DNA from 2 places in the Salipaludibacillus sp. HK11 genome. Region 2 is predicted to be linked to the other one. Evidence: a T-box and tRNA genes for the amino acid it is inferred to sense, from the RefSeq annotation. Region 2 holds a T-box; the other holds one or more tRNA genes.
The links. The T-box of region 2 lies ahead of pheS (phenylalanine--tRNA ligase subunit alpha). A T-box ahead of a tRNA ligase gene usually reads a tRNA of that ligase, here a tRNA-Phe.
Positions count from the first base shown of each region.

Region 1: it has a tRNA-Phe gene. The T-box ahead of pheS (phenylalanine--tRNA ligase subunit alpha) is inferred to sense a tRNA for this amino acid. The anticodon was not compared.

Region 1 is NZ_CP181045.1:3,742,144-3,754,863, reverse strand. Features, by position in the region: gene rpsF (30S ribosomal protein S6) at 75-362, shown strand; gene ssb (single-stranded DNA-binding protein) at 390-953, shown strand; gene rpsR (30S ribosomal protein S18) at 1,001-1,231, shown strand; gene ACM26V_RS17615 (YybS family protein) at 1,692-2,630, shown strand; gene ACM26V_RS17610 (DHH family phosphoesterase) at 2,643-4,604, shown strand; gene rplI (50S ribosomal protein L9) at 4,609-5,055, shown strand; gene dnaB (replicative DNA helicase) at 5,141-6,505, shown strand; partial or broken gene ACM26V_RS17595 (DoxX family protein) at 7,050-7,555, shown strand; gene ACM26V_RS17590 (adenylosuccinate synthase) at 7,878-9,164, shown strand; tRNA gene ACM26V_RS17585 (tRNA-Lys) at 9,433-9,508, shown strand; tRNA gene ACM26V_RS17580 (tRNA-Glu) at 9,528-9,602, shown strand; tRNA gene ACM26V_RS17575 (tRNA-Met) at 9,731-9,807, shown strand; tRNA gene ACM26V_RS17570 (tRNA-Asp) at 9,932-10,007, shown strand; tRNA gene ACM26V_RS17565 (tRNA-Phe) at 10,071-10,146, shown strand; tRNA gene ACM26V_RS17560 (tRNA-Thr) at 10,157-10,232, shown strand; gene yycF (response regulator YycF) at 10,696-11,403, shown strand; gene walK (cell wall metabolism sensor histidine kinase WalK) at 11,406-12,720, shown strand, end outside.
Region 2 is NZ_CP181045.1:2,201,193-2,213,912, forward strand. Features, by position in the region: gene rnhC (ribonuclease HIII) at 1-364, shown strand, start outside; gene pheT (phenylalanine--tRNA ligase subunit beta) at 531-2,951, opposite strand; gene pheS (phenylalanine--tRNA ligase subunit alpha) at 3,000-4,034, opposite strand; T-box leader at 4,120-4,346, opposite strand; gene ACM26V_RS10920 (TrmH family RNA methyltransferase) at 4,456-5,211, opposite strand; gene sspI (small acid-soluble spore protein SspI) at 5,410-5,619, shown strand; gene ACM26V_RS10930 (YitT family protein) at 5,684-6,502, opposite strand; gene ACM26V_RS10935 (M42 family metallopeptidase) at 6,841-7,920, opposite strand; gene ACM26V_RS10940 (dUTP diphosphatase) at 8,099-8,575, opposite strand; gene ACM26V_RS10945 (sigma-w pathway protein ysdB) at 8,824-9,228, shown strand; gene ACM26V_RS10950 (TVP38/TMEM64 family protein) at 9,455-10,033, opposite strand; gene ACM26V_RS10955 (DUF1294 domain-containing protein) at 10,110-10,385, opposite strand; gene rplT (50S ribosomal protein L20) at 10,529-10,885, opposite strand; gene rpmI (50S ribosomal protein L35) at 10,971-11,159, opposite strand; gene infC (translation initiation factor IF-3) at 11,268-11,771, opposite strand; ribosomal protein L20 leader region at 11,873-11,991, opposite strand; gene thrS (threonine--tRNA ligase) at 12,064-12,720, opposite strand, start outside.

The sequences.
Region 1 (12,720 bases), 1.5 Mb from region 2:
AAAAGGAAATAGATGCTTGCTCCTTGCTCTTTTCAATTAAGAAGAGGGCCTAGACCAAAAGGAGGTGACAGAATATGCGCAAATATGAAATTATGTACATTGTACGTCCGAACTTGGAAGAAGCGGCGACGAAAGAATTGATCGAGCGTTTCAACAAGATTTTAACGGACAACGGCGCAGAAGTGACTGAAACGAAAGAAATGGGTAAGCGACGTCTTGCTTATGAAATCGAGGATTTCACTGAAGGTTTCTACGTTTTACTTAAATTAAACGCAGAAAAAGTAGCGCTTGATGAATTCAACCGTTTAAGTTCAATCAATGATAACATTATACGTTCACTTACTGTACGTGAAGAAGAATAGAGATAAAGGTTCCGAGGAGGAGTTCGGATGATTAACCGTGTCGTTTTAGTTGGACGTCTAACTAAAGACCCAGAATTACGCTATACAGCCAACGGAATTGCAGTTGCATCTTTTACACTAGCTGTAAATCGCCCATTTTCAAATGCACAAGGACAGAAGGAAGCAGACTTCATCAACATTGTGGTTTGGAGGAAGCAAGCCGAGAACGTTGCTAACTATCTGAAAAAAGGTAGCCAAGCTGGCGTAGACGGACGTATTCAAACGCGTAGCTTCGATAATAACGAAGGACGTCGTATTTTCATGACTGAAGTAGTTGGTGACAGCGTTCAGTTTCTAGAACCTCGTGGTTCGGGTGGAACTGGCGGTGGTGGAAACCAATATGCAGGACAGGGTGCTGATCAAGCTAGCTCTGGTCAGCGAAATGACAATAACGGTTTTCCAAATAATCCGAATCCAAACTCCGGACAAGGTAGTCCTGCTCAAGGAAATCAGAATCAACCAAATCAAGGCGGTCAAGGGAATCAAAATGATGATCCGTTTGCTAGTGATGGAAAACCGATTGATATTAATGATGATGACTTACCGTTTTAAATTGATTTTGAATTAGTTATAAAATTTAAATTGAAGGAGGGATATTTATGGCACGACGTGGTCGACCAAAGCGGCGTAAAGTTTGTTACTTTACAGTAAATAAGATTACTAAAATTGACTATAAAGATACAGGGTTATTAAGCAAGTTTGTCTCTGAGCGTGGAAAAATTCTTCCTCGCAGAGTAACTGGAACTTCTGCAAAGTATCAACGCCAATTAACTCGCGCAATCAAACGATCTCGTACAATGGCTTTATTGCCGTTCGTTACGGGCGAGTAATTTAATGAAACACAGTAGCTAAAGAGCTACTGTGTTTTTTACTGTCTTATTTTCTAATAGAATAGGTAAGTTGAAAGTACTGTTTTTCAGAAGGTTAGCTTCATTTTAATACATAATTATGGATGACTGAGTAACTTAGGTCTTTGTATGGATGGTACTATTTTTATTGACCGGATTGCTTTTTTTAGAGGAAGTTAAATACTTAAAAATCCATTCAATTTCTCGTCCGTGGAAAGGGAGCGGAAATTTTCTATTCGATTAAGAAGATAAATCGCAATCCTGAAATGCCATCTTTTCAATATTCTGAGCTAATGACTCAATCATTTTTTTAGATCCTCTGTTTAGTAATGGCTTAGTGAAAAAAAAGCTAAGGCAAATCAATGAATTTTTGTTGTTTATCAGTTGTTCATGCTAAAATATAAATTGACGGTTTTTAAATGGTGAAATGAGGGACGAATAGATGGAAGATAGATCTAGATTAATGAAAGAGGGAGCATTTTATTTAGGGGGATATATGTTGCTAATTCTCCTAGTTATATTAGTTCCTGTCATTGGGCTAATTAGCTTGTTTTTATTATCAATCCCTTTTATATTTTTTACAAAAAAGCACGGTCTGTTGGCTGGTGGGACATTAGCGGTGCTATCATTTTTATTACTATTTGTCATACTAGGACCCTTCTCATTGCCATTGTCACTTGCATTTGCTGTGAGTGGTGTCGTGATTGGTGAATGTTACCGTCGAAAAAAAGATGCTTTTGGAGTATTGTTAGGCGGGGCTTTAAGTTATATCATTGCATTTGTGGTTATCTACGTTGGAAGTATCGTCATATTGGATGTAGATCCGGTTGAGAGCTTTCAGGAAGTAATGATCGAATCGACAGAAATGGCAGATGATTTGCTATTTTTAGTCGGGGATGATGGTGATGCCGCCTTAGAAATAGCATTAGAATATATTGAGGGCTTAACATTGATAGCGCCAGCATTAATAATTATGATGGGTGTCATATTTGCTTTTATAGTACAAATCATTGCTGGTTTTTTGTTAAGAAAACAGAAACAGGATGTTGTTCGATTTCCGCCACTAAGAGAGTGGGGTTTTCCGAAAGCTTTTATATGGTATTATTTATTTACCTATATTTTCATATTAATAGGTGTAGAAGAAGGAAGCCCTATGTTCACTGTTTTAGCTAATCTTACGCCAATTTTAGATATGGTTATGGTGATTCAAGGGTTTGCTCTAGTTTTTTATTATTTTTATCAGAAGCGATTGAACGTTGCGATTCCCGTAATTCTCGTTGTGATTTCATTTCTTTTTCCTATTTTCCATCATATCGTAAGAATCTTAGGTATAATTGATTTAGGTTTTGACTTGAGGAAGCGGATGAATGCGCTAAAGTAGGAGTTGTGAAGAATGCCGAAATCTCTGTTAAGAAAGTGGCATGGTTATCACGTCATTGCCCTGTTGAGCGTTGCTGTGATATTTATAGGAATATTAACGTATTATCAATGGCAAATAGGTCTCTTAGGGTTTGTCGGTTTAGGGTTCGTTCTTTACTTGATTATTCGAGCAAGATTAGAGTTCGAAAGGGAACTAACTGAATATATATCTACCATAACTTATCGGGTAAATCATGCAGGAGAAGAAGCGATGAATCAATTGCCGATCGGTATTCTCCTATACAATGAGAATCATGATATTCAGTGGAACAACCCTTATTTAACAAAGTTAGCCGATAAAAATGTACTAGGAGAGCAGTTGTCAATTTTTTCTAAGCAACTCATTAATGAAGTGGGGGATGGGAAAAAAAGATTCCTAGTAGAAATGCGTGACGAAAAGTACCGTGTATTTCATTACCCTGATGAAGGTTTGCTGTATTTTATCAATGTGACGGATGAACAGGAATATAAATATTTATTTGAACGTGAAAAAACGGTGGTTGGACTAATTTATTTGGATAACTATGATGAAGTTACACAAGGAATGGACGATCAAATCCGTAGCAAATTATTAACACATGTAACAGATTCATTGAATCAGTGGTCCAAAAAGTATGACATCTTTATCCGTAGAACCGCTTCGGATAGATTTATTGCTGTTTTCAACGAAGGTACTCTAAAAGCATTAGAAGAGAATCGTTTTACCGTACTTGATGAAATTCGTGATAATACAACGAAAGAAAAAGTGCCGTTAACTTTGAGTGTAGGGATTGGCAGTGGTGAACCCTCATTGAAAGAGCTTGGCAGTTTAGCTCAATCTAGCCTAGATTTGGCTTTAGGGCGAGGTGGCGATCAGGTGGCTATCAAAGAAAAGAATGGTAAAGGAAGATTTTACGGTGGCAAGTCCAATGCAATGGAAAAACGCACAAGAGTACGTGCTCGAGTGATTTCTCATGCAATTCGTGATTTTGTAAAAGAAAGTGACAAAGTATTTGTAATGGGGCATAAAAATCCCGATATGGATTCAGTTGGGGCTGCAATTGGTATGTTAAAAATTGCCGAAGCAAATGGGAAAGACGGATTTATCATTTTGAACCCTAATGAAGTAAATCTAAGCGTCCATAAATTACTGGAAGAAATAGAAGGTCATAATGATTTATGGGCCCAATTTATCACTCCTGAAGAAGCTAGAGAAGAAGCGACAGATGATACATTGATGGTTGTCGTTGATACCCATAAGCCATCGTTAGTGATGGATCCAAAGTTATTGGAAAAAATGGATCGAACAATTGTGATCGATCACCATCGACGTGGAGAAGACTTCATAGAAGATGCTGTCCTTGTTTATATGGAGCCTTACGCTTCATCGACAGCGGAGTTAATCACAGAGCTACTAGAATACCAACCTTCGCGACCTAATTTAGGTGTCTTAGAATCAACTGCTTTGTTGGCTGGCATTGTTGTCGACACAAAAAGTTTTGCTATTCGTACAGGATCACGTACATTTGATGCGGCGTCATACCTTCGCAGTCGTGGAGCTGATACGACCCTCGTGCAAAAACTATTGAAAGAAGATTTTGATCAATACGTAAAGCGTTCAAAGTTAATAGAAAAAGCATATATTTATCCTGGCGGAATGGCAATTGCTAGAGGATATACAGAAGAAACTTATGGTCAAGTACTGATTGCACAAGCGGCAGACACATTATTAACTATGAATAATGTCGTTGCATCATTTGTGATTTCTAAACTAGAAGACGGCCGTATAAGTATTAGTGCTCGTTCTCTTGGTGAAGTGAATGTTCAAATTATCATGGAAATGATGGATGGTGGCGGACATTTAACAAATGCAGCTACACAGATAGAAGGTTCAACCATTGAGGAAACAGAAGAAACGTTGAAAGAGAAAATTGATGAATATTTCAAAGGGGGATAAAACGATGAAAGTAATTTTTCTAGATGATGTAAAAGGAAAAGGGAAAAAAGGTGAAGTGAAAAACGTATCTGAAGGATATGCAAGAAATTATTTATTAAAAAATAACCTTGCAGTTGAAGCTAACAAGGGTAATATGAAATCACTTGAGAAGAAACAAGAGAGTGAAGGTCGTCAAGTGGAAAAAGAACTGGAACGTGCAGAAAAATTCAAATCTGATTTGGAAAACTTGACGATTGAATTGACTGCTAAGGCTGGAGAAAATGGACGATTATTTGGGGCTGTGACTAACAAACAAATTGGCGAACGTTTGAAAAAAATGGATCTGAAAATTGATAAGCGAAAAATTGAGATGGATGAACCAATTCGTTCACTTGGTTACACGAATGTAAAGGTAAAGGTTCACCCTAAAGTAACAGCCACATTAAAAGTACATGTTGCAGAAGAAAAATAAATGAGTGCGGTGTTGGAATTTTGGTTCTGACATCAAATCCGCTCAAATTGCATTCAATTTATGCGGGAAATGAGGGAGTATAATCATGTCTGACTTATTTGCCGATCGAACACCACCACAAAATATTGAAGCCGAGCAGGCGGTGCTAGGAGCAATCTTCATTGAGGATCAAGCTCTCGTCACCGCCTCTGATTGTTTAATTCCTGAGGACTTTTACCGGCCTGCACATGAACGGATTTTTACGGTAATGCTTGACCTCTCTGAAAAAGGAGAGCCGGTAGATATCGTCACGGTAACTTCGGAATTACAAACCAAGAAGTGGCTAGAAGAAATTGGCGGCGTGTCATATTTAAGTGATCTAGCCAATGCAGTACCAACTGCGGCAAATGCAAGGTACTATAGTGAGATCGTAGAAGAAAAATCATTATTACGTAGATTGATTCGAGTAGCTACAAATATTGCATCTGAAGGTTATGCAGCTGATGAAGATGTAGATTCAATTTTGAATGATGCGGAGAAATCGATTCTAGAAGTTGCTCACAAAAAAAACTCAGGAGAATTTGTCGATATTAAAGATGTACTAGTTGAGGCATTTGATAAAATCGAAATGCTTCAACACACAGCTGGTGATGTAACTGGAATTCCAACTGGATTTACAGAATTAGACCGAATTACAGCTGGATTTCAGAAAAATGATCTAATCATTGTGGCAGCTCGTCCATCGGTTGGTAAAACAGCATTTGCATTAAATATTTCGCAAAATGTCGCAACCAAAACAGATGAAAATATCGCTATCTTTAGTCTCGAAATGGGGGCAGACCAGCTTGTTATGCGTATGCTCTGTGCTGAAGGAAATATTGATGCTCAAAGACTTCGTACTGGGAAATTAGAGGATGAAGACTGGCAACGTTTAACGATGGCAATGGGGAGTCTATCTAAAGCGGGAATTTTTATTGATGATACGCCAGGTATTAAGGTGAAAGATATCCGGTCAAAATGCCGAAAGTTAAAACAAGATCGTGGTCTTGGTATGATAATGATTGACTATATGCAATTAATTCAAGGGGATGCTAGAAGTGGCGAGGGAAGACAACAAGAAGTGTCGGAAATTTCCCGAGAATTAAAAGGACTGGCTCGTGAATTGGAAGTACCTGTTATCGCATTGTCACAACTTTCTCGTGGGGTAGAATCACGTCAAGATAAGCGACCAATGATGTCGGATATTCGTGAATCAGGAAGTATTGAACAAGATGCAGACATCGTAGCATTCTTGTACAGAGACGACTATTACGATCAAGAGTCAGAGCAAAAAGATATTATAGAAATTATTATTGCAAAACAACGTAATGGTCCAGTCGGAACTGTCGAGTTGGCATTTATCAAAGAATACAATAAGTTTGTTAACTTAGAGCGAAGATTTGATGAAGGCGATATGCCTCCTGGTGCATAATATGTTTGTTTCCTATCGCAAAACTATAATTTTTAGCAGAAAATTAAAACAAAAATGTTTAAGTAATTGCACCGTATTTGCGGTGCTTTTTGTATGTTTTAGCAAAACGGTTTTGATTGTTATTTTATTTAAATAGGATGGTTATTTTTCTAATAACCAAAAGTGAAAATAAACCTGTTACCGCAAAAAAATATTAAATAGATGACAAAAGGTATACAACTCCAAAAGCGATTCAACCTTTGTGCATATGTTCACAAATTGGTCATTAGATTGCAACGAACTGTTCACAGTTACAACGGTCACGGTCGAGGAATCCATATTATACTAAGACTATAGAAAGTTAGTTAGTGGTCACACACATTAGAAAAACTTGGCTAGTCGCCGAGTCCTTCATGGCGAAAGGCTTAGTTTATCTTATACTTTAATCCTTTTGCGAAGTTAAACATTCTTAAAGTATACAAAAACAACCAGCATTCATTTTTTTTGATACAAGTGATCAACCAACTCTCTATAAAAAACTTACATTTCTGAGGAGGAATGAATCATGTTTATGGAATTCTTACGAAATAACAAGATTGCAGCCGGAGTTTTAACAATTTTAAGAGTATATATTGGATGGCAGTGGCTTACTGCTGGCTGGGGAAAAGTAACAGGTGGTTTTATGCAAGTGGTTATTTAAATGGTGTTGTTAACAACGAAGCGGTCATTGAACAGTACCCAACGTATCATGCATTTATTGAAAATTTCGCTTTACCAAGTGCTGATGTTTTTAGTTTCATGGTCGCATGGGGCGAATTACTCGTTGGACTTGGCTTGATTGTCGGCATATTAACAACAGCAGCCGCATTCTTTGGCATCATGATGAATTTTGCTTTTATGTTCGCCGGTACGGTTTCTTCTAATCCATGGCTCGTATTGCTCACAATCTTTATTCTTGCTGCTGGATACAATGCAGGTAAGTTTGGTGGCGACCGATGGGTGATTCCATATATCCGCACTGTCATTTTTAAAGATAAGTTTACACCATTAGCTAATAAACAAGTCGCATAACCTGGTATAATAAAGTTTGAAGTAAAGTAACGCTCCTTGTGATTTGCGGGAGCGTTTTTTGTTGAGTAATGTATATAATGACTTCAGCCTTATAGCCGCATATGAAGATATCATATCCTTTCAATAACCTTAATAATTTTGAAAAAATCTATAAAACAAGGGAATAAACGAATGAAAATATAATATATGCTAATATTGTTCGGGATATAGTTGACTACAGTAGCTTTAACTGATAAACTAACGTTGGTCGATTTGATAAAAACAAATGATAGAAATATCAAAAAAATACATGAAAGTAAATACACTTGGAGGTGCTCGATTCATGCCATCAGTTGTTGTGGTAGGTACGCAATGGGGAGACGAAGGAAAAGGAAAAATTACCGATTATTTATCAGAACAATCAGAACTAATTGCCCGTTATCAAGGTGGAAACAATGCAGGTCATACAATTGTATTTAATGGTACGACGTATAAATTGCATCTAATACCATCGGGGATTTTTTACAAGGATAAAACTTGTGTTATTGGAAACGGAATGGTTATCGATCCGAAAGCTCTCGTTAAGGAATTGGCATACTTGCACGACAAAGGTGTGGACACGAGTAATCTTCGTATAAGCAACCGAGCACATGTGATCCTTCCATATCACTTAAAATTAGATATCGTTGAAGAAGAAAGTAAAGGTACAAACAAGATCGGTACGACTCGAAAAGGTATTGGTCCAGCATATATGGATAAAGCGGCTCGTGTTGGTATACGCATCGTTGATTTGTTAGACAAAGAAACATTTAAGGAAAAACTTGAGGTAAATCTTCGCGAAAAAAATCTTTTATTAGAAAAGGTTTATGAAGTCGAAGGATTTAAAATTGAGGACATCCTTGAAGAATATTATGAATATGGGCAACAATTCGCTCATCTCGTAGCGGATACATCTGTCATTTTAAATGATGGACTAGATGCAGGGAAGCGTGTCCTTTTTGAAGGTGCTCAAGGGGTAATGCTTGATATAGACCAAGGAACATATCCATTTGTTACCTCATCTAACCCGATTGCAGGAGGCGTCACGATTGGTTCAGGTGTTGGTCCATCAAAAATCGATCATGTTGTAGGTGTTTCTAAAGCATACACGACTAGAGTCGGAGACGGACCTTTCCCAACTGAATTAAATAATGAAATTGGTGAGAAAATCCGCGATGTAGGGAACGAATACGGAACAACTACTGGACGACCACGACGGGTAGGTTGGTTTGATAGTGTTGTTGTCCGTCATGCTCGCCGCGTCAGTGGTATTACTGATTTATCTTTAAATTCAATTGATGTCCTTACGGGGATCGAATCATTAAAGATATGTGTTGCCTACAAATATCGTGGTGAAATCATGGAAGAATTTCCTGCTAGTTTGAAGGTTCTCGCTGAATGCGAACCTGTGTATGAAGAACTTCCCGGTTGGACGGAAGATATTACAGGGGTGAAGTCGTTACATGATCTCCCTCGAAATGCCCTCTTCTATATCGAAAGGATATCTCAACTGACAGGCATTCCGTTAACTATTTTTTCTGTAGGTCCAGACCGCACTCAGACGAATCTCATTCGCGGTGTTTTTGCATAAAACTAATAAATTTTGCGACTAAAAGGAGAGCTCTGCAATTTTTTTTGCAGAGCTCTTGATTTTTACTGAGAACTTCGTTAAAGTAAGATAGGTTCAGCAAAGGAACTAAAAAATATTTCGCTTTTTATAAAAAGATGTTGTCTTTCTTTTTATTAAGTGTTATGATTTATCTTGTCGCCGAAAAGGTAATCAATAATTGATTATTACTTTGACTTTAAAGAAAAGCATTATCCGTAAGCATCGTGATTAGACATCATTGAAAAGCTGCGAGTCATTAGCTCAGTTGGTAGAGCATCTGACTTTTAATCAGAGGGTCGAAGGTTCGAATCCTTCATGGCTCACCATTTTTTATAATATAAACACGGCCCGTTGGTCAAGTGGTTAAGACACCGCCCTTTCACGGCGGTATCACGGGTTCGAATCCCGTACGGGTCACCAAAAAAAAGATATTGACTTTATTAATCTAATCAAGTATAATTAATTCTGTTGTCCCTCATACTAAAAAGGAAACAGTTAGTCATTATCAAAATTAAAGAAAGTGACATTTCTTTGATATATAATATTAACGCGGGGTGGAGCAGTCTGGTAGCTCGTTGGGCTCATAACCCAAAGGTCGGTGGTTCAAATCCGCCCCCCGCAACCAATTTTAATCGTTTTATCTTGTATAAGATGGATTAAGTATAAAAGTAGTAAAACTATGATAAATACATATTAAATCATCTGGGGATCGTTCTTAGAAATTATATTTTAACAATTTAGTAATTGAAGGTCCCGTGGTGTAGCGGTTAACATGCCTGCCTGTCACGCAGGAGATCGCGGGTTCGAATCCCGTCGGGACCGCCATTTTATTTTTGAAAAATTAGACAATTTATTATACAAAGTGCAGAAGATATTTTACATTATTCTGGCTCAGTAGCTCAGTCGGTAGAGCAACGGACTGAAAATCCGTGTGTCGGCAGTTCGATTCTGTCCTGAGCCACCATCTTTTGAGTGCTGGCCTAGCTCAATTGGTAGAGCAACTGACTTGTAATCAGTAGGTTGGGGGTTCAAGTCCTCTGGCCAGCACCACACATAGTTAAATTATTACCTTTCCATAGTAATGGATAGGTTTTTTTGTTGTTTTAGAAGAATAAATCCTAATAAAAAATAAAATAGAGTTATCTTGTAGCCCTAATTGGCGGAGAGATTCCTCAACTAAGATTTTCGCATTTTTGGACCTTTTAATGAATAAGATGAGGTTTTAACAATTTTAAACGGTATGGGAGAATACATTGTTAGATATTTTCTTTTGATTATAGGGTAACGTAGGAGTATATGCTTTTAAAAATCCTTTAAGAAAGTAGTCGAAATTTGTTAGAAAACATCATTTCCTAGGAAATAACCGTTTGAAAATGAAAAATACGGATATTGATTCTTTTAATTATCTAAATTTAAGTGAATTTCAATAAACTTCCTGTTCTAAGGCTAGAGATGTGAAAATCCTATGTGATAGAATAGAAGAAGTGAATCACAAAGAGGAGCTGGTCAGAGAATGGATAAGAAAAAAATTCTAGTAGTTGATGATGAAAAACCGATTGCGGATATTATAAAATTTGGTTTAGAGAAAGATGGATTTGATGTAGTGTGTGCGTATGATGGGAACGAAGCACTTGAAAAAGTGAAAGAATACGTGCCAAATTTAATTTTATTAGACATCATGCTTCCATTTAAAGATGGATTAGAAGTGTGCCGTGAAGTTCGAAAAACGTATGATATGCCAATTATTATGTTGACAGCGAAGGATTCAGAAATTGATAAAGTATTAGGGTTGGAATTAGGTGCCGATGATTATGTGACAAAACCGTTTAGTACCAGAGAGTTAATAGCTCGTGTAAAAGCGAACCTTCGAAGAAACGAAAAAGTCCAAGAATCTGACACAGAGAAGAAAAATATTGAAATTGGCCCGTTACTCATTCAACCGGATGCTTATATGGTAACAAAGCGAGGAGATCAGATTGAATTAACTCATCGTGAATTTGAGTTAATTTATTACCTTGCTCGTCATATTGGACAAGTTATGACACGAGAGCATCTGTTACAGTCTGTATGGGGATATGATTATTTTGGAGATGTTCGCACCGTCGATGTAACTGTTCGGAGGCTTCGTGAAAAAGTTGAAGATAATCCAAGTAGTCCTGCGTGGATTGTGACACGTCGTGGAGTTGGATATTACTTACGGCAGTCTGATCAGGAGAATTAATTATGAAAAAAATTCGCCTTTATAAATCAATCCACGTAAAAATTGTGGTGATTTACGTGTTATTGATTCTGATCGCGATGCAAGTCATTGGCGTGTATTTTACTAGACAGCTTGAAGAACAACTTATAGAAAATTTTAATTCAACTCTAAACGAAAGAGCTGATCTTGTTGCCTTAAATGTCGGGCAGGAGATGATGAGAGAGGAAGAGGAAGAAGAGATTCCGCTTAAATCACGAATTGATCTTCTACTGACGCAACTGTTTAATATGGATAATGTCGATGTACAAGTCATTGATCAGCAGCAAATTGTCATCACTGCAACAGATAGTGCACACCAAATTTATGAGGGACAACGAACGACGAAATCGCGTGTCAAACAGACATTGGCTGGAATTGACGATCCAGGGGAGATCTTACTTAATACGAGTACAGGTCAACCAACACAAGTTTTTGCTGTTCCTATAGAAACGGAAGAAAGTCAAATTATTGGAGTAATATATATTGAAGCATCGATGGGTGAGATTTATGACCAGATGCAAGAAATAAATCAAATTTTGTTAACAGGAACTGTTATTGCACTTATATTAACTGCTGCTTTAGGTATTTTTCTGTCGCGAACAATAACAAGGCCGATCGTAGATATGAAAAGACAGGCAGTAGTCATGGGGGAAGGCGATTTCTCTAGAAACGTACGAGTCTATGGATACGATGAAATCGGACAACTGGCATCGACTTTCAATGAACTTACGAATAAGCTTGAAGATGCAAACGCAACGACAGAAGGTGAAAGAAGAAAGCTATCATCAGTCTTGACACATATGACTGATGGTGTTGTCGCAACAGATAGTAAGGGTAAAATTATTCTTATGAATCGTCGTGCAGAAGAAATGTTAGGTCAAAGTCAAGAGAAAGCTATGGACACAGAAATTATGAAAATGCTAAATTTAGATAAATTTATGAGACTTAATGACCTTTATAGGATGGTAGACCCGATTTTATTAGATTTCGACAACGTTCAAGAAGAAATAATTCTTGAAGCTCATTTTTCTGTTATTGAAAAAGAAAATGGCGAAGAAAATGGTTTAATCGCCGTTCTACATGATGTGACTGAGCAGGAAAAAGTCGAGGAAGAAAGACGGGAATTCGTTGCGAATGTTTCTCATGAATTGCGAACACCTCTTACTTCAATGAAAAGCTATTTGGAAGCATTGGCGGATGGCGCGTTGGAAGACCCTGAAGTCGCACCGCACTTTATTCAAGTTACTTCCAATGAAACAGAGCGGATGATACGTCTTGTTAATGATTTATTACAGTTAT
Region 2 (12,720 bases):
GGAAAAATGTAGCGAAAATGGTCTTGATTTTGACGGTACATTAATTGATCAATTTGTCACTCCATCTGGGTACTTCAAATACCTTTCTTCCAATAATAAAAAATGGTCATCTGAAAAACCGCTTTATTTCGCTACTAAAGCAGAAGGTCTCCATCCTTCAGTGGCCGCCGCTTCCATTTTAGCACGTTATTCTTTCTTGCAAGAAATGGATAAACTCGAACAAAAATTAGGATTACCGATTCCTAAAGGTGCAGGACCAAACGTTGATAAAGCCGCAAAAAAAATCTTTGCATTAAAAGGAAAAGATTCCTTATATCACATTACCAAATGGCATTTCTCTAACACAACAAGAGTTACTAATTAGTTCAGATAAGACCTCCAATTAAGGGGTCTTTTTTCTTTGCAATTCATAGGAGGTGTCATGTAACATCCTTATTCATATTTCGTTAGCTTCATTCTGATTTACTATTAATCAAACATACAAAAGCTCTGTACACTCCCTTCTGAAAGGAATTGTACAGAGCAGGTAATTAGGAACGAAGAGTCGCTCCCGCTTTTTCTTCTAAACCTTGTAATACTTTCTCATGAACGTTTGTAACTTCTTCTTCCGTTAATGTTTTTTCAGCGTCCAAATATCGTAATGAAAACGCAAGTGATTTTTTACCTGGAGCCATGTTTTCACCTTGATATAAATCGAATACAGCCACTTTCTTTAACAATTTCCCACCATGATCAAGGATAATCCGCTCTAAATCTTCTGCATTAACATTTTCGTCCACAACTAGAGCTATGTCGCGTTCCATTGCTGGATACTTTGGAATCGCTTGATATCGTAGGTCAGCAGTCGAAAGAGCCATTAGTGCCAATAGATCTAATTCAAAGACATACGTAGCAGGAAGGGACCATTCCTTCGCTACTGTGGGGTGAAGTTGTCCTAGATAGCCTACTTGCCGGCCATCGATTTCTACCTGTGCCGTTCTACCTGGATGAAGCCCGTGTTTTTCAGTTGCTACGTAGCGAACGTCACTAGTCACATGTAATTCTGACAATATTCCGTCGACGATTCCTTTAACAACATAAAAATCAGCCGGTTTCTTCTCCCCTTGCCAACCATGTTCATGCCATAGCCCCATAAATGCACCAGACAAATATGTTTTTTCTTCTGGTTGAACAGTTATCGGATCTTCATCCGTGTGAAAAACCGTACCCATTTCATACAGATGAACATTGTAGGAATTTCGATTTTTATTATAACTTAATGCATCTAGGAGGTGGGGAATCAGTGTCGTTCTTAACGCACTCCGTTCCTCACTCATCGGCAAGGTTATTTTCACTTGGCCTTCAGATGTTTCCCTAAAATGAGCTTCTTTTTCTTGCGTCGTCAGCGAGTAACTTACAGCCTCGTGAACACCTGTGCCTTCAAGAAAACGTCGAACTTTTCGCTTCTTCTTTTGTGAATCTGTCAAACCACCTGGAGTTGTTGGTGTATTAGGTAATGTTGTCGGAATGTGATCATACCCGTACAACCGAGCTATTTCCTCCACAAGATCCGCTTCAATTGAGATATCTTGACGCCGTGTTGGAACGGCAACAGTAAAAGTCAAGTCTTTTTCATCATATGGAAACTGAAGCTGAGCAAATATTTCTCTTACTTGATCTACCTCAAGTTCTGTTCCCAATGTTCGGTTAATCTTATCTAAGCTAATCGCCACTTCTACAGACTCTCGATTTAATTGATCAAATGCAACTGGTCCTTCTAAAACCTGACCACCAGCAAGTTGTACAATAAGAGAAGTTGCTCTCGCTCCAGCTTCAGCAACACGATTAGGATCTACTCCTTTTTCAAAACGAATGCTAGAGTCACTGCGTAAGCCTAAGTCTTTTGAAGCTTTTCTAATTGGTTCAGAGCTGAAGAAAGCTGCTTCTAGTAAAATATTGACCGTATCATTTTCTACTTCAGAAGTAGCACCTCCCATAACACCAGCAATCGCAACAGGATTTGTTCCATTTGTAATCACAAGGTGTTCACCAGAAAGAGTCCGTTCAGTTTCATCTAACGTAGTAATTGTTTCGTTTTCTGTCGCACGACGGACTAATACTTCCGTTGATCCGAAACGATCAAAGTCAAAGGCGTGAAGTGGTTGCCCGTACTCAAGAAGAACGTAATTCGTCACATCCACCACATTGTTAACTGGTCTAACACCAGAAGCCATCAAGATAGTTTGCAACCATAATGGAGATTCGCCAATGTTGACTCCTTTAATGATTGAAGCTCCGTAATAAGGATTATCACCCGACGCCTCCACTTTTACTGACACTGCATCACTTGCCTTTTCCTTAACAGAAACGATCGCAGGTTCAGGAACTATCACGTCACGATTGAGAATTGCTGCAACTTCATAAGCAACTCCAAGCATGCTAAGACAATCAGCTCTATTCGGCGTTAAATCCAATTCTAAAATTGTGTCATCTAAACCAAGTGGCGCGAGTGCATCTTCTCCTACAGTCATTTCTTGAGGAAAATGAAAAATTCCTTCACTATATTTTTTCGGAACCGTCTTCGCTTCCATACCAAGTTCTTGTAAGGAACAAATCATGCCTTCCGATTTTTCTCCACGAAGTTTCGCTCGCTTAATTTTCATTCCACCAGGAAGACGTGCGCCAACTTTCGCTACTGCGACAAACTGTTCTGCTGCCACATTTTTCGCACCACAGACAATTTGAACGGGTTCTTCTTCTCCTACATCTACTTGACAAATGTTTAATTTATCCGCCTCTGGATGCTTCACACATGATAATACCTTTCCAACAACAAGCTTTGTGATGCCTGTATTCAAAGCTGTAACTGCTTCTACTTCCACACCACTTCGCGTCAATTTTTCCGCCACTTGTTCTGCTGTTAAATCAGCAAGGTTGATATATTCTTTTAGCCATTTATATGAGATTAACACAATTGTTCCTCCTTAAATTTCGCTAGATTCATTCTTGATACAACGCTATTAAACATGAGTAAACTGTGATAAAAAGCGTGTATCATTTGTGTAGAAATGACGGATATCATCAATGCCATATTTTAGCATCGCAAAACGTTCAACTCCCATTCCGAATGCAAAACCTGAATATTTCTCGGGATCAAAACCACTCATACGTAGGACGTTCGGATGGACCATTCCTGAGCCTAACACTTCAATCCAACCAGTTTGTTTACACGTACGACACCCTTTGCCATGACACATCGCACAGCTAACATCTAATTCAGCTGATGGCTCTGTGAATGGGAAATAACTAGGACGTAAACGAATTTCTCGTTCTTCACCAAAATAGCGTTTGACAAATTGCTCGAATATTCCTTTTAAATCACTCATTCTTATTCCTTCATCCACGACTAACCCTTCTATTTGCATGAACTGGTGAGAGTGAGTCGCGTCGTCTTCATCACGGCGGTATACTTTTCCTGGACAGATAATTTTAACTGGACCTTTTCCTTGATGCTTTTCCATCGTTCTCGTTTGTACTGGAGATGTTTGTGTTCGCAATAGTAAATCTGATGTAACGAAAAATGTGTCTTGCATATCGCGAGCTGGATGATGTTTCGGTAAGTTCAATGATTCAAAATTATAATAGTCTGTCTCTACTTCTGGTCCTTCAGCTACGTTAAAGCCCATTCCAATAAATACGTCTTCAATCGTTTCTACCACCGATGTTAATGGATGACGTCCACCTTTTCGGGCGGGGCGGCCTGGCAATGTCACATCAATGCTTTCCTTTGCTAACTTTTCACGTAACGCTGTTTCTTCAAAAGCTTGTTCCTTTTCTTCAATGTAACTCGCGACGGATTGGCGAACCTCATTCGCTTTTTGACCTACTTTTGGTCGCTCTTCAGCGGATAGTTTTCCCATTCCTTTCATTACTTCAGTAATTGGACCTTTTTTTCCTAAATACGCGATTCGAACTTCTTTTAAATCTTGCAAATTTGATGCATTTGCAACTTTTTTCATCGCTTCATCGTGAAGCTCTTGTAAACGATCTAACATGAAAGTTCCTCCTTTTTTGTCAACTCCTAAGAATGACCCATCCACTATTGAAACTAAAATAATACAGAAAAAGCCCTCATCCCTATGAAGGGACGAAGACTCGCGGTACCACCCTTGTTAATACGATACTACTCGTATTCACTCAATGAAGAAGATAACGGTCTTCCTGCCGGATCATCAGGAAAAATTATTTTCCTTGGATCGACTCCAGAGTGAATTCGGCTGGGTCCCACATAGAAATGCTTTCAGTCTAAGGCATTTCCTCCCTGAATAGGAACGTATCAGCGTACTATTTTCCTTCTTCGTCATAAATCATTCTGTTTGTCTATTTCTGTTGAATATTATATAAGTTTTACGAAGATTTCGCAAATCGTTTAGTCAAATAAACTTTTCTTTTTTATCTTTTAATAACTAAGCTATGCTACGCTCCTCTTAAGTGATAAAGAAGAATGCCTGTAGCAATCGCGACATTTAGTGATTCCGCTTCTCCAAAAATAGGAATGTACAGATTTTGATCACTCATTTTCAACAGTCGTTCTTTCACACCATTCCCTTCATTTCCTACGATAAGCGCAAAATTCTTCTGTGGCTCAATAGCTGTAAATGTACTTCCTTGAAGACTTGATCCAAATACAGGAACATTACTTTCCTTGCATAGCTCAACCGCTTCTTCGAGATCCATTTTTTGAATAGGCAAATGGAACAGTGAACCTTGTGTTGAACGGATCACTTTGCCATTATAGGGATCTGCTGTAAGGTCACTTAAGACCACTCCTGACATCCCCGCCGCATCAGCCGTCCGAATCATCGCTCCTAAATTACCTGGATCTTGAACGCCATCGATAAATAAGTACCTCCCGTTCTCCAAAGGAAGATTTACATTCAATGGCTTTTCACAAATTGCTGCAATACCTTGAGGTGCCTCGGTTTCAGATAACTCCTTCATCACTCGCTCCGTTACATAGACACTAGACAGCTCTTTGACATCCCACTCCTTTGGGATCTCTTTCCCTTCTACAATTACCAAATGTTTAATTATTATTGAAGATTTTAACGCCTCTTCTATTAAATGCATACCCTCAATAAAAAAGAGCCCTGATTGATCACGTTCTTTTTTCGTGTGAAGTTTTTTCCATGCTTTAATCTTTGTATTTTGGATAGATTCAATCGTTTCCATAGTCTCTCCTATACGTAAATTTTTTGACAATACTTATCACAATAACGGCCCTCTAACTATAAATTTTACATAATTATAAACAGTTTTATCCATACTATAACAGAATTATCAAAGTAAAACGATTCTAATCTTTATGTTTAGGTTTGTTCATTAAAATATTCAAAATAAGTTGAGTGACTTAAAGAAAGGGTGGAAAACATGAGTGGTTTTAATTTACGTGGGGCCATTTTAGAAAATGTGTCCGGCAGTACTCAAGATGATGTCGAAGCAACGATTGTTGACGCGATTCAAAGCGGTGAAGAAAAAATGCTCCCAGGTTTAGGTGTATTAATGGAAATTTTTTGGAACCAAGCCAGTGAAGAAGAAAAGCAATCTCTCACAGAAAGCATTTCAAAAGAACTTCAGTAAAGTTGAATGATTAAAGATGTGTAGCTTGAAAAATAAGGATAAACCTCATTTTTCAAGCTCTCTTTTAATCTCTCCTGAAATTGCCCATCACTTCCATACTTTCACTTACACTAACAAAAGCGGTCGGATCAATTTCTTTTATGATTGGTTTAAGAACCGCCAATTCATAACGTGTGATTACGGTATACAATACTTTTTTATTTTCGCCTGAATAAGCACCTTGACCTTCAATAACTGTAATTCCTCTTACTAAATTCGCCAGAAGTTCTTTCTTCAGATCATCGCCTTTACTTGTGACAACCATCAGACTTAATTTAATATGACGCGTATGAATACGATCAATCACTATTCCAGTTATGTATATCGAGAGCATTGTATACATCGCAAGATCCCAAGCAAAGAAGAAGCCTGAAATAACTACTACAATGCTATTTAATGCAAAAAAAAGTCCACCAAGAGGCACATCCCACTTCTTAATTAGTACTAAACTAACAATATCAAAACCTCCTGTAGAACTATAAAAACGAATAATTATACCAATCGTGGCACCCGCAATAACGCCACCAAATACAGATGAGAGTAAGGCGTCATCCGTCACTTGTACAATCGGAATGTATATCATAGCCACAGATGTAACTAATACAGAGAAGAGACTATTCACAATAAATTGCTTTCCTAATTTCATCCATCCTAAAATGAATATAGGAACGTTAAGTAGCGCCATCCAGTAACCTGCATTAATTGGTGTTAACAAACCAAACACCATTGCAAGACCAGTTACCCCTCCTGTTAATACTTCATGTGGCAACAAAAATAGATTAAATGCAAAAGCTAATACGACGGACGAGATAAAAATAATAAGAACACTAAATACTTTCTGCATATGGACACTCCAATCTAAATCAATTCGAAAATCACTTAATGAAGTATAATAATAGTCGTTGTGTCCGTCAAGAGCTAATTCGACAATTTAAAAAACCAGACTAATATTGTTCGAGTCATTTTGATTTATTGCTTAAATTTTGGCAATTAAAATCTTCTTGATCGGTTGAAAATAAAAAAGAGTAACAGTTTATCAAATGCCCTTCAACTGTATTTTTGCCCTATCCATCTCACTAACTGCTCAAGTCCCCCTCCACTTGAACAATTCTTTGCCAAAAAAACTCCGATAAATACAAAAAAGGCTGTCACCAATACTTTGGGACAGGCTTTTTCAAAAAATTAATTAAACGTTATTTGATCGACAGTTTTTCGATCCATTTTCTTGATCACTTCTACAATTAATTGAACAGCATTATCAAAATCATCACGGTGGAGGATCGCCGCATGTGTGTGAATGTAACGAGTCGCAATTGTAATTGATAGCGCTGGAACACCGTTTGCTGTTAAGTGGATCGCACCTGAATCCGTCCCACCACCAGGAACAGCATCAAATTGGTATGGAATCTTCTTCTCATCCGCAGTAACTGTTACAAAGTCGCGTAAGCCTTTATGAGAGACCATTGACGCATCAAACATAATCACTTGCGGCCCTTTTCCCATCTTAGCCAAAGCATCCTTCTCAGTAATGCCTGGTGTGTCTCCTGCAATACCTACATCGACGCCAAAACCAATGTCTGGTTGGATATGATGCGCCGAAGTTCTCGCGCCGCGAAGACCAACTTCTTCTTGAACCGTCCCAACTCCGTAAACCGTATTTGGATGATCTTCATCCTTTAGACGACGAAGGACTTCAATCGCAATAGCACAACCGATTCGATTATCCCATGCTTTAGCCATTAACATTTTTTCATTTTTCATCACGGTAAAGTCACAAACAGGAACTACTGAATCGCCTGGGCGAATACCAAATTCAGCTGCTTCTTCTTTGCTTGTTGCCCCAACATCAATAAACATTTCCTTTTTATCGACCGATTTTTTTCGAGCATCTGGAGCTAAGATATGTGGCGGTTTAGAACCAATTACTCCAGGTATATTTCCATTACGAGTCATCACAGTCACTCGCTGAGCAAGCATTACTTGCTCCCACCATCCACCGACACATTGGAACTTTAAAAATCCACGGTCATCAATGTTTGTAATCATAAAACCAATTTCATCGAGGTGGCCTGCCACCATTATTTTCGGTCCGTCCTGAACAGAACCCGTTTTTTTAGCGATCAAGCTTCCCAAGTGATCGGTTTCTACCGATTCCGCAAAAGGTGAAATATACTTTTTCATCACTTCGCGCGGTTCTCTCTCATTTCCAGGAATTCCGTTTGCATCAGTTAATTCTTTAAGCATTTTTAACATGTCTTCCATGAATTAAAGCCTCCTTTGGTTTAAATAAAACGTCAGTATTTTTTCAACTAAATTATTATCACGCTTTTCCTTTAGCGAAGTTAAACTTTTCTAAAGAAAAATAATTATGTACTCCCCTTATTATAACGATTTCAAAGTAATTTCTCAATTCTTTTCGATAACCGAAATATTAAATGAATTAATACCCTTGATCTTGTCTTTGATGGTTAACTTCATTTTTTTTCAAGTACGCTTCCTCAACATCATCTGATGAAAATCCTAATTTAGCGCCCAAGGAAAGATAGACTCGGAATAGATTTTCATAGCTAAGCCGTGTTTTTTCTTCGCGCAAGTGAACAATCGCTTCCATCGAATTAAAAAATGTTTCAACAAGTTCATTTTTTGTTGCTTCAGCTGGAATTGGATAAACAATTACAGGCTGATTATCAAACCCAAATTCAATTCCTACTGAAAGAAGAAAATGAATTCCGTCCACATATTCCTCAAGAATAACTTCACAGGCAGATGGCTCTTTTTCACTCCAAAACTTAAAACACCTCGTTTCATTAGCTAATTCTGCTAATTCAACTTGAAATGCCAATAACTTCCTTTCTAATAAAGGCTCTCCTTTAAGCTGTTGCTTAGTCTCAATATATTTGTCCAAATCCTTTTGCATGTTAAATAGCTTAGAAAAATTCATTTTAAACACCTTCCCCTTGATTTATCCTACATTCATTCATTATACTTTAAACTAGAAGATAATTATTTTCAAACAAACAATAAATAAAAGTTACTATATTTTTGAAACTTATCCCGTCGTCAATCGTAGCATATATCAAGGCATCTTTAATTAGAAATGAATTATTATTTAGCCCAAATAAATCGGGATTCTTTATAAGCTTCCCTGATGAAGGAGAGATGATCATGATAACCGTGATCTTGTTTCGAGTATTCCTTCTACTTGCTGTTGGAATCATTTTATTTAGTATCGCCAAGTATTTGTTAGACCCGCGTCGAAAACTGGAAAGTGCCCATCAACAAGGTAATTTCTATTTATTAGACGAGCCCGATAATATTCGTAAGAATGTTGTGTTCACATTTCGCAGCGCTATGTTTGAAGGCGAAAAATTCCTTGGTGCCTCTGACGACACATTTGAAGTTACATCAATTATGGTTTGGACAGAAGAGAGTGATCAATTACAAGGATTAAGTAGACGTGACTTTCAATTTATTGAAAAAGAATTGTTGTTGCGCTATCCAAAAGCAGAAATTGAATGGAGAAGCCCTATTCACGAATTGCTTAAAAGATTAGAAAGACAAAAAAAATAGTTCATATACTAACTCGTAACGAATATTTATCACAGTTACGAGTTTTTTTCTATCTACTGTCAATAAGTCCACCTTTTAAAATTATCAGAACAACTTTTTGTCGCCAAGTCCTTCATGACGAAAGCCTTAGTTTATCTTATACTTTAACCCTTTAGCGAAGTTAAGCATTCTTAAAGTATAAAAACCTGTACTCATTAATCTGAAGTACAGGTTTTTTTATTAGCCTTCATTCTATTGCTTTCTTGGGAAAAAAACGATCCCATTTGTAAACAGCTGTACCTCGTTTGCCTAGATATGAAAATACTATGGCAAGACTTCCGAAGAATATAATCGATAAGTACCAAGGCATTTCAGTGATTGCCTGACCAAAAGCCGTATATAACATTGCTGGTAATATAACACCAACAACGGAGTAACGCATGTATTCCTTGAAAGATGACGTCATTTCCATTAAATATAGTGATAATAAATGAAAGTGAACAAACGGCATCATTCGTAAAATCATCACTTGACCGACAGAAATCACTCGATCTTTAAACACTTTTTTCTTTAGCTTGAGAACTCTTTCTCGAAACTTCGGAAAGATATCTACAAGTTTATAGAAATATAAACTCATTAGTGACAATCCTATAATTGAATAGATCGTTCCATAAACAAATCCAAACAAAAATCCACCAGCAATACAAACAACAATCACAGGTATAAATAATAACGGCCTAATCAAATGTAATATTATAAACAAGACTGGTGCAAGCCAGCCTGCTTCTTCAATGAATCGAGGAATGGCTTCGTTGAATGATTCCATGTTGTAGTCATCCTCCTCTCACTTATAATCTATGAAAAAAAATAGGTTGTCATGCTTTGATAAACAAGCCTCCACCTTAAATCCAATATAACACGAATAGAAGATGGCATGCCATGAATAAAGGTAAGCCTAGTCGAAATTTCCACTTTTTTGTTTTATGTCGAAGAGATTTCGAAGCAACAAACATACTTGTAGCGCCACCAAGTAAAGCAGTCATCATTAGTGTATTTTCAGAAATGCGCCACGTTCTCCGCTTTTGAGATTTCCGTTTATCTGAAGCCATCAGTATTGCGCCAACAAGGTTTATAATAAAAAAATAGCTTATAAGTCCAATTATTACGAATAAATCCATGAATCCTTGTCTCCTTCAAATTATACCAATAAGAAATCTGAGAAACTCGTTACCTTAACTGACCACAAACCCATTTCTTTTTTCAAGATAAAAGGGTGGCATCAAAAGAATAAATCCCTTTGCGCCACCCGGTTACAATTTAATTACTTTAAGCTTGATTTTGCTTTTTCAGCAAGATCCGAAAAAGCTTTTTCATCATGAACAGCTAAGTCAGCAAGCATTTTACGATTCATTTCAATACCTGATTGCTTAAGACCGTGCATGAAACGGCTATATGAAAGACCATTAATACGAGCAGCTGCATTGATTCGAGCTATCCATAACTTACGGAAGTCGCGCTTCTTTTGGCGACGGTCACGGTAAGCGTATAGGAATGACTTCATTACCTGTCCTTGTGCTGTCTTAAATAATCTATGCTTAGAACCTACATACCCTTTTGCAAGCTTTAAAACTTTTTTACGACGACGACGGGCAACATACCCGCCTTTTACTCTAGCCATCGTAATCCCTCCTTTTAAGTCAAATTATTCGTAGTTGTAATACGAAAGGTAAAAATTTCGCTCAATTATTTCATTGAACTAGATACTATATCATTTCTCCGATGCGTCTTTGGTCACCTTTACTAACAAGTCCTGATTTACGTAGCTTTCGCTTTTGCTTCTGAGATTTGTTTGCAGCTAAATGACTTGTGTACGCATGTCCACGTTTAAGTTTACCAGTACCTGTCTTCTTAAATCGTTTGGCAGCACCACTATGGGTCTTCATTTTTGGCATTCTAAATTCCTCCTGTCCGAGTATTCGTTGTTCGTTGTTGTTGTCGGTGGGTGAACCTTCAGTCGGTTGTTGTTTTGCTTAACGAATCGTATCAAAGATAATTTCGATCTATTTTTCAGCCGTTGGAGCTAATATGAGAAACATACTCCGGCCTTCCATTTTAGGTCTCGATTCTATCGTTGAAATATCTTCACATTCTTTTGCTAGCTTTACAAGAACATTTCTTCCTAGCTCTGAATGAGTAATCGCACGTCCACGAAAACGGATCGCTGCTTTGACTTTATCACCCTTAGTCAAAAACTTGCGAGCATTGCGAAGCTTCGTATTGAAGTCATGCTCATCAATATTTGGGCTTAAACGCACTTCTTTCAAGTTAATGATTTTTTGCTTTTTACGAGCTTCTTTTTCTTTCTTTTGTAGCTCGAAACGATGTTTCCCGTAATCCATAACGCGACACACTGGCGGTTTTGCATTTGGCGCGACCATCACTAAATCTAAATCAGCGGTTCTTGCCATTTCAAGAGCTTCTTGTTTTGACTTTACACCAATTTGGTCTCCATTTGCGCCGATTAAACGTACTTCGCGAGCGCGAATGTTTTCGTTTACGAACATGTCCTTACTAATATTGAGCCACCTCCATGATAATTGCGGATCAAAGCAAGATGTTCCTCTACATCAATCACCTATAAGTTCATAATATAAGGGATGATGACACACAGAAAAAAGTGTGGGTGCAAGTTTGCGCCCACACTTCTAAATAAGTGTTAGTAAAATCGTAACCTGTCAACTACATCGTCAATCAGGTGAGAAGCGGGCGCTCCTTCTTGCTTTGTTTCCAGTTATTGTTCACTTGAACTAATTTACCATACTGAGATAAGCATGTCAACTCTATTTCATAAGATCTTTACCTAGAGAACTCTTGAATATCTTTTTTTATATTGGCAATAAATTGTTCAAGACTCACTTCTTCCGTATCTTTCTGTCCGTATCGACGAACGTTCACACCGTTTGCTTCAATTTCTTTATCACCTAATACAAGGAGATAAGGAATTTTTTGCATTTGCGCTTCGCGAATTTTATAACCTAGCTTTTCGCTACGAACATCGACATGCACACGGATTCCTGCTTTCTTCAATTCATCTTCTACCTTTTTTACGTAATCCATGTGAACATCACTAACAGGGATCGCCTGTACTTGAACAGGTGCAAGCCAAGTCGGAAAAGCTCCTTTGTATTCTTCAATTAAGAAAGCAACGAACCGCTCCATTGTAGAAACGACGCCTCGATGAATAACGACTGGACGATGATCTTTGCCATCTTCTCCAACATACGTGAGATCAAAACGATCCGGTAAATGGAAGTCCAACTGAACAGTAGAGAGCGTTTCATCTTTCCCAAGAGCTGTTTTCACTTGGACATCTAGCTTAGGACCGTAAAAAGCAGCTTCTCCGTCCGCTTCCACATAGTCGACTCCCATGTCGTCTACGGCTTCTTTCAGCATCGCCTGTGCCTTATCCCACATTTCATCGTTGTCAACATACTTCTCTGTATCTTCAGGATC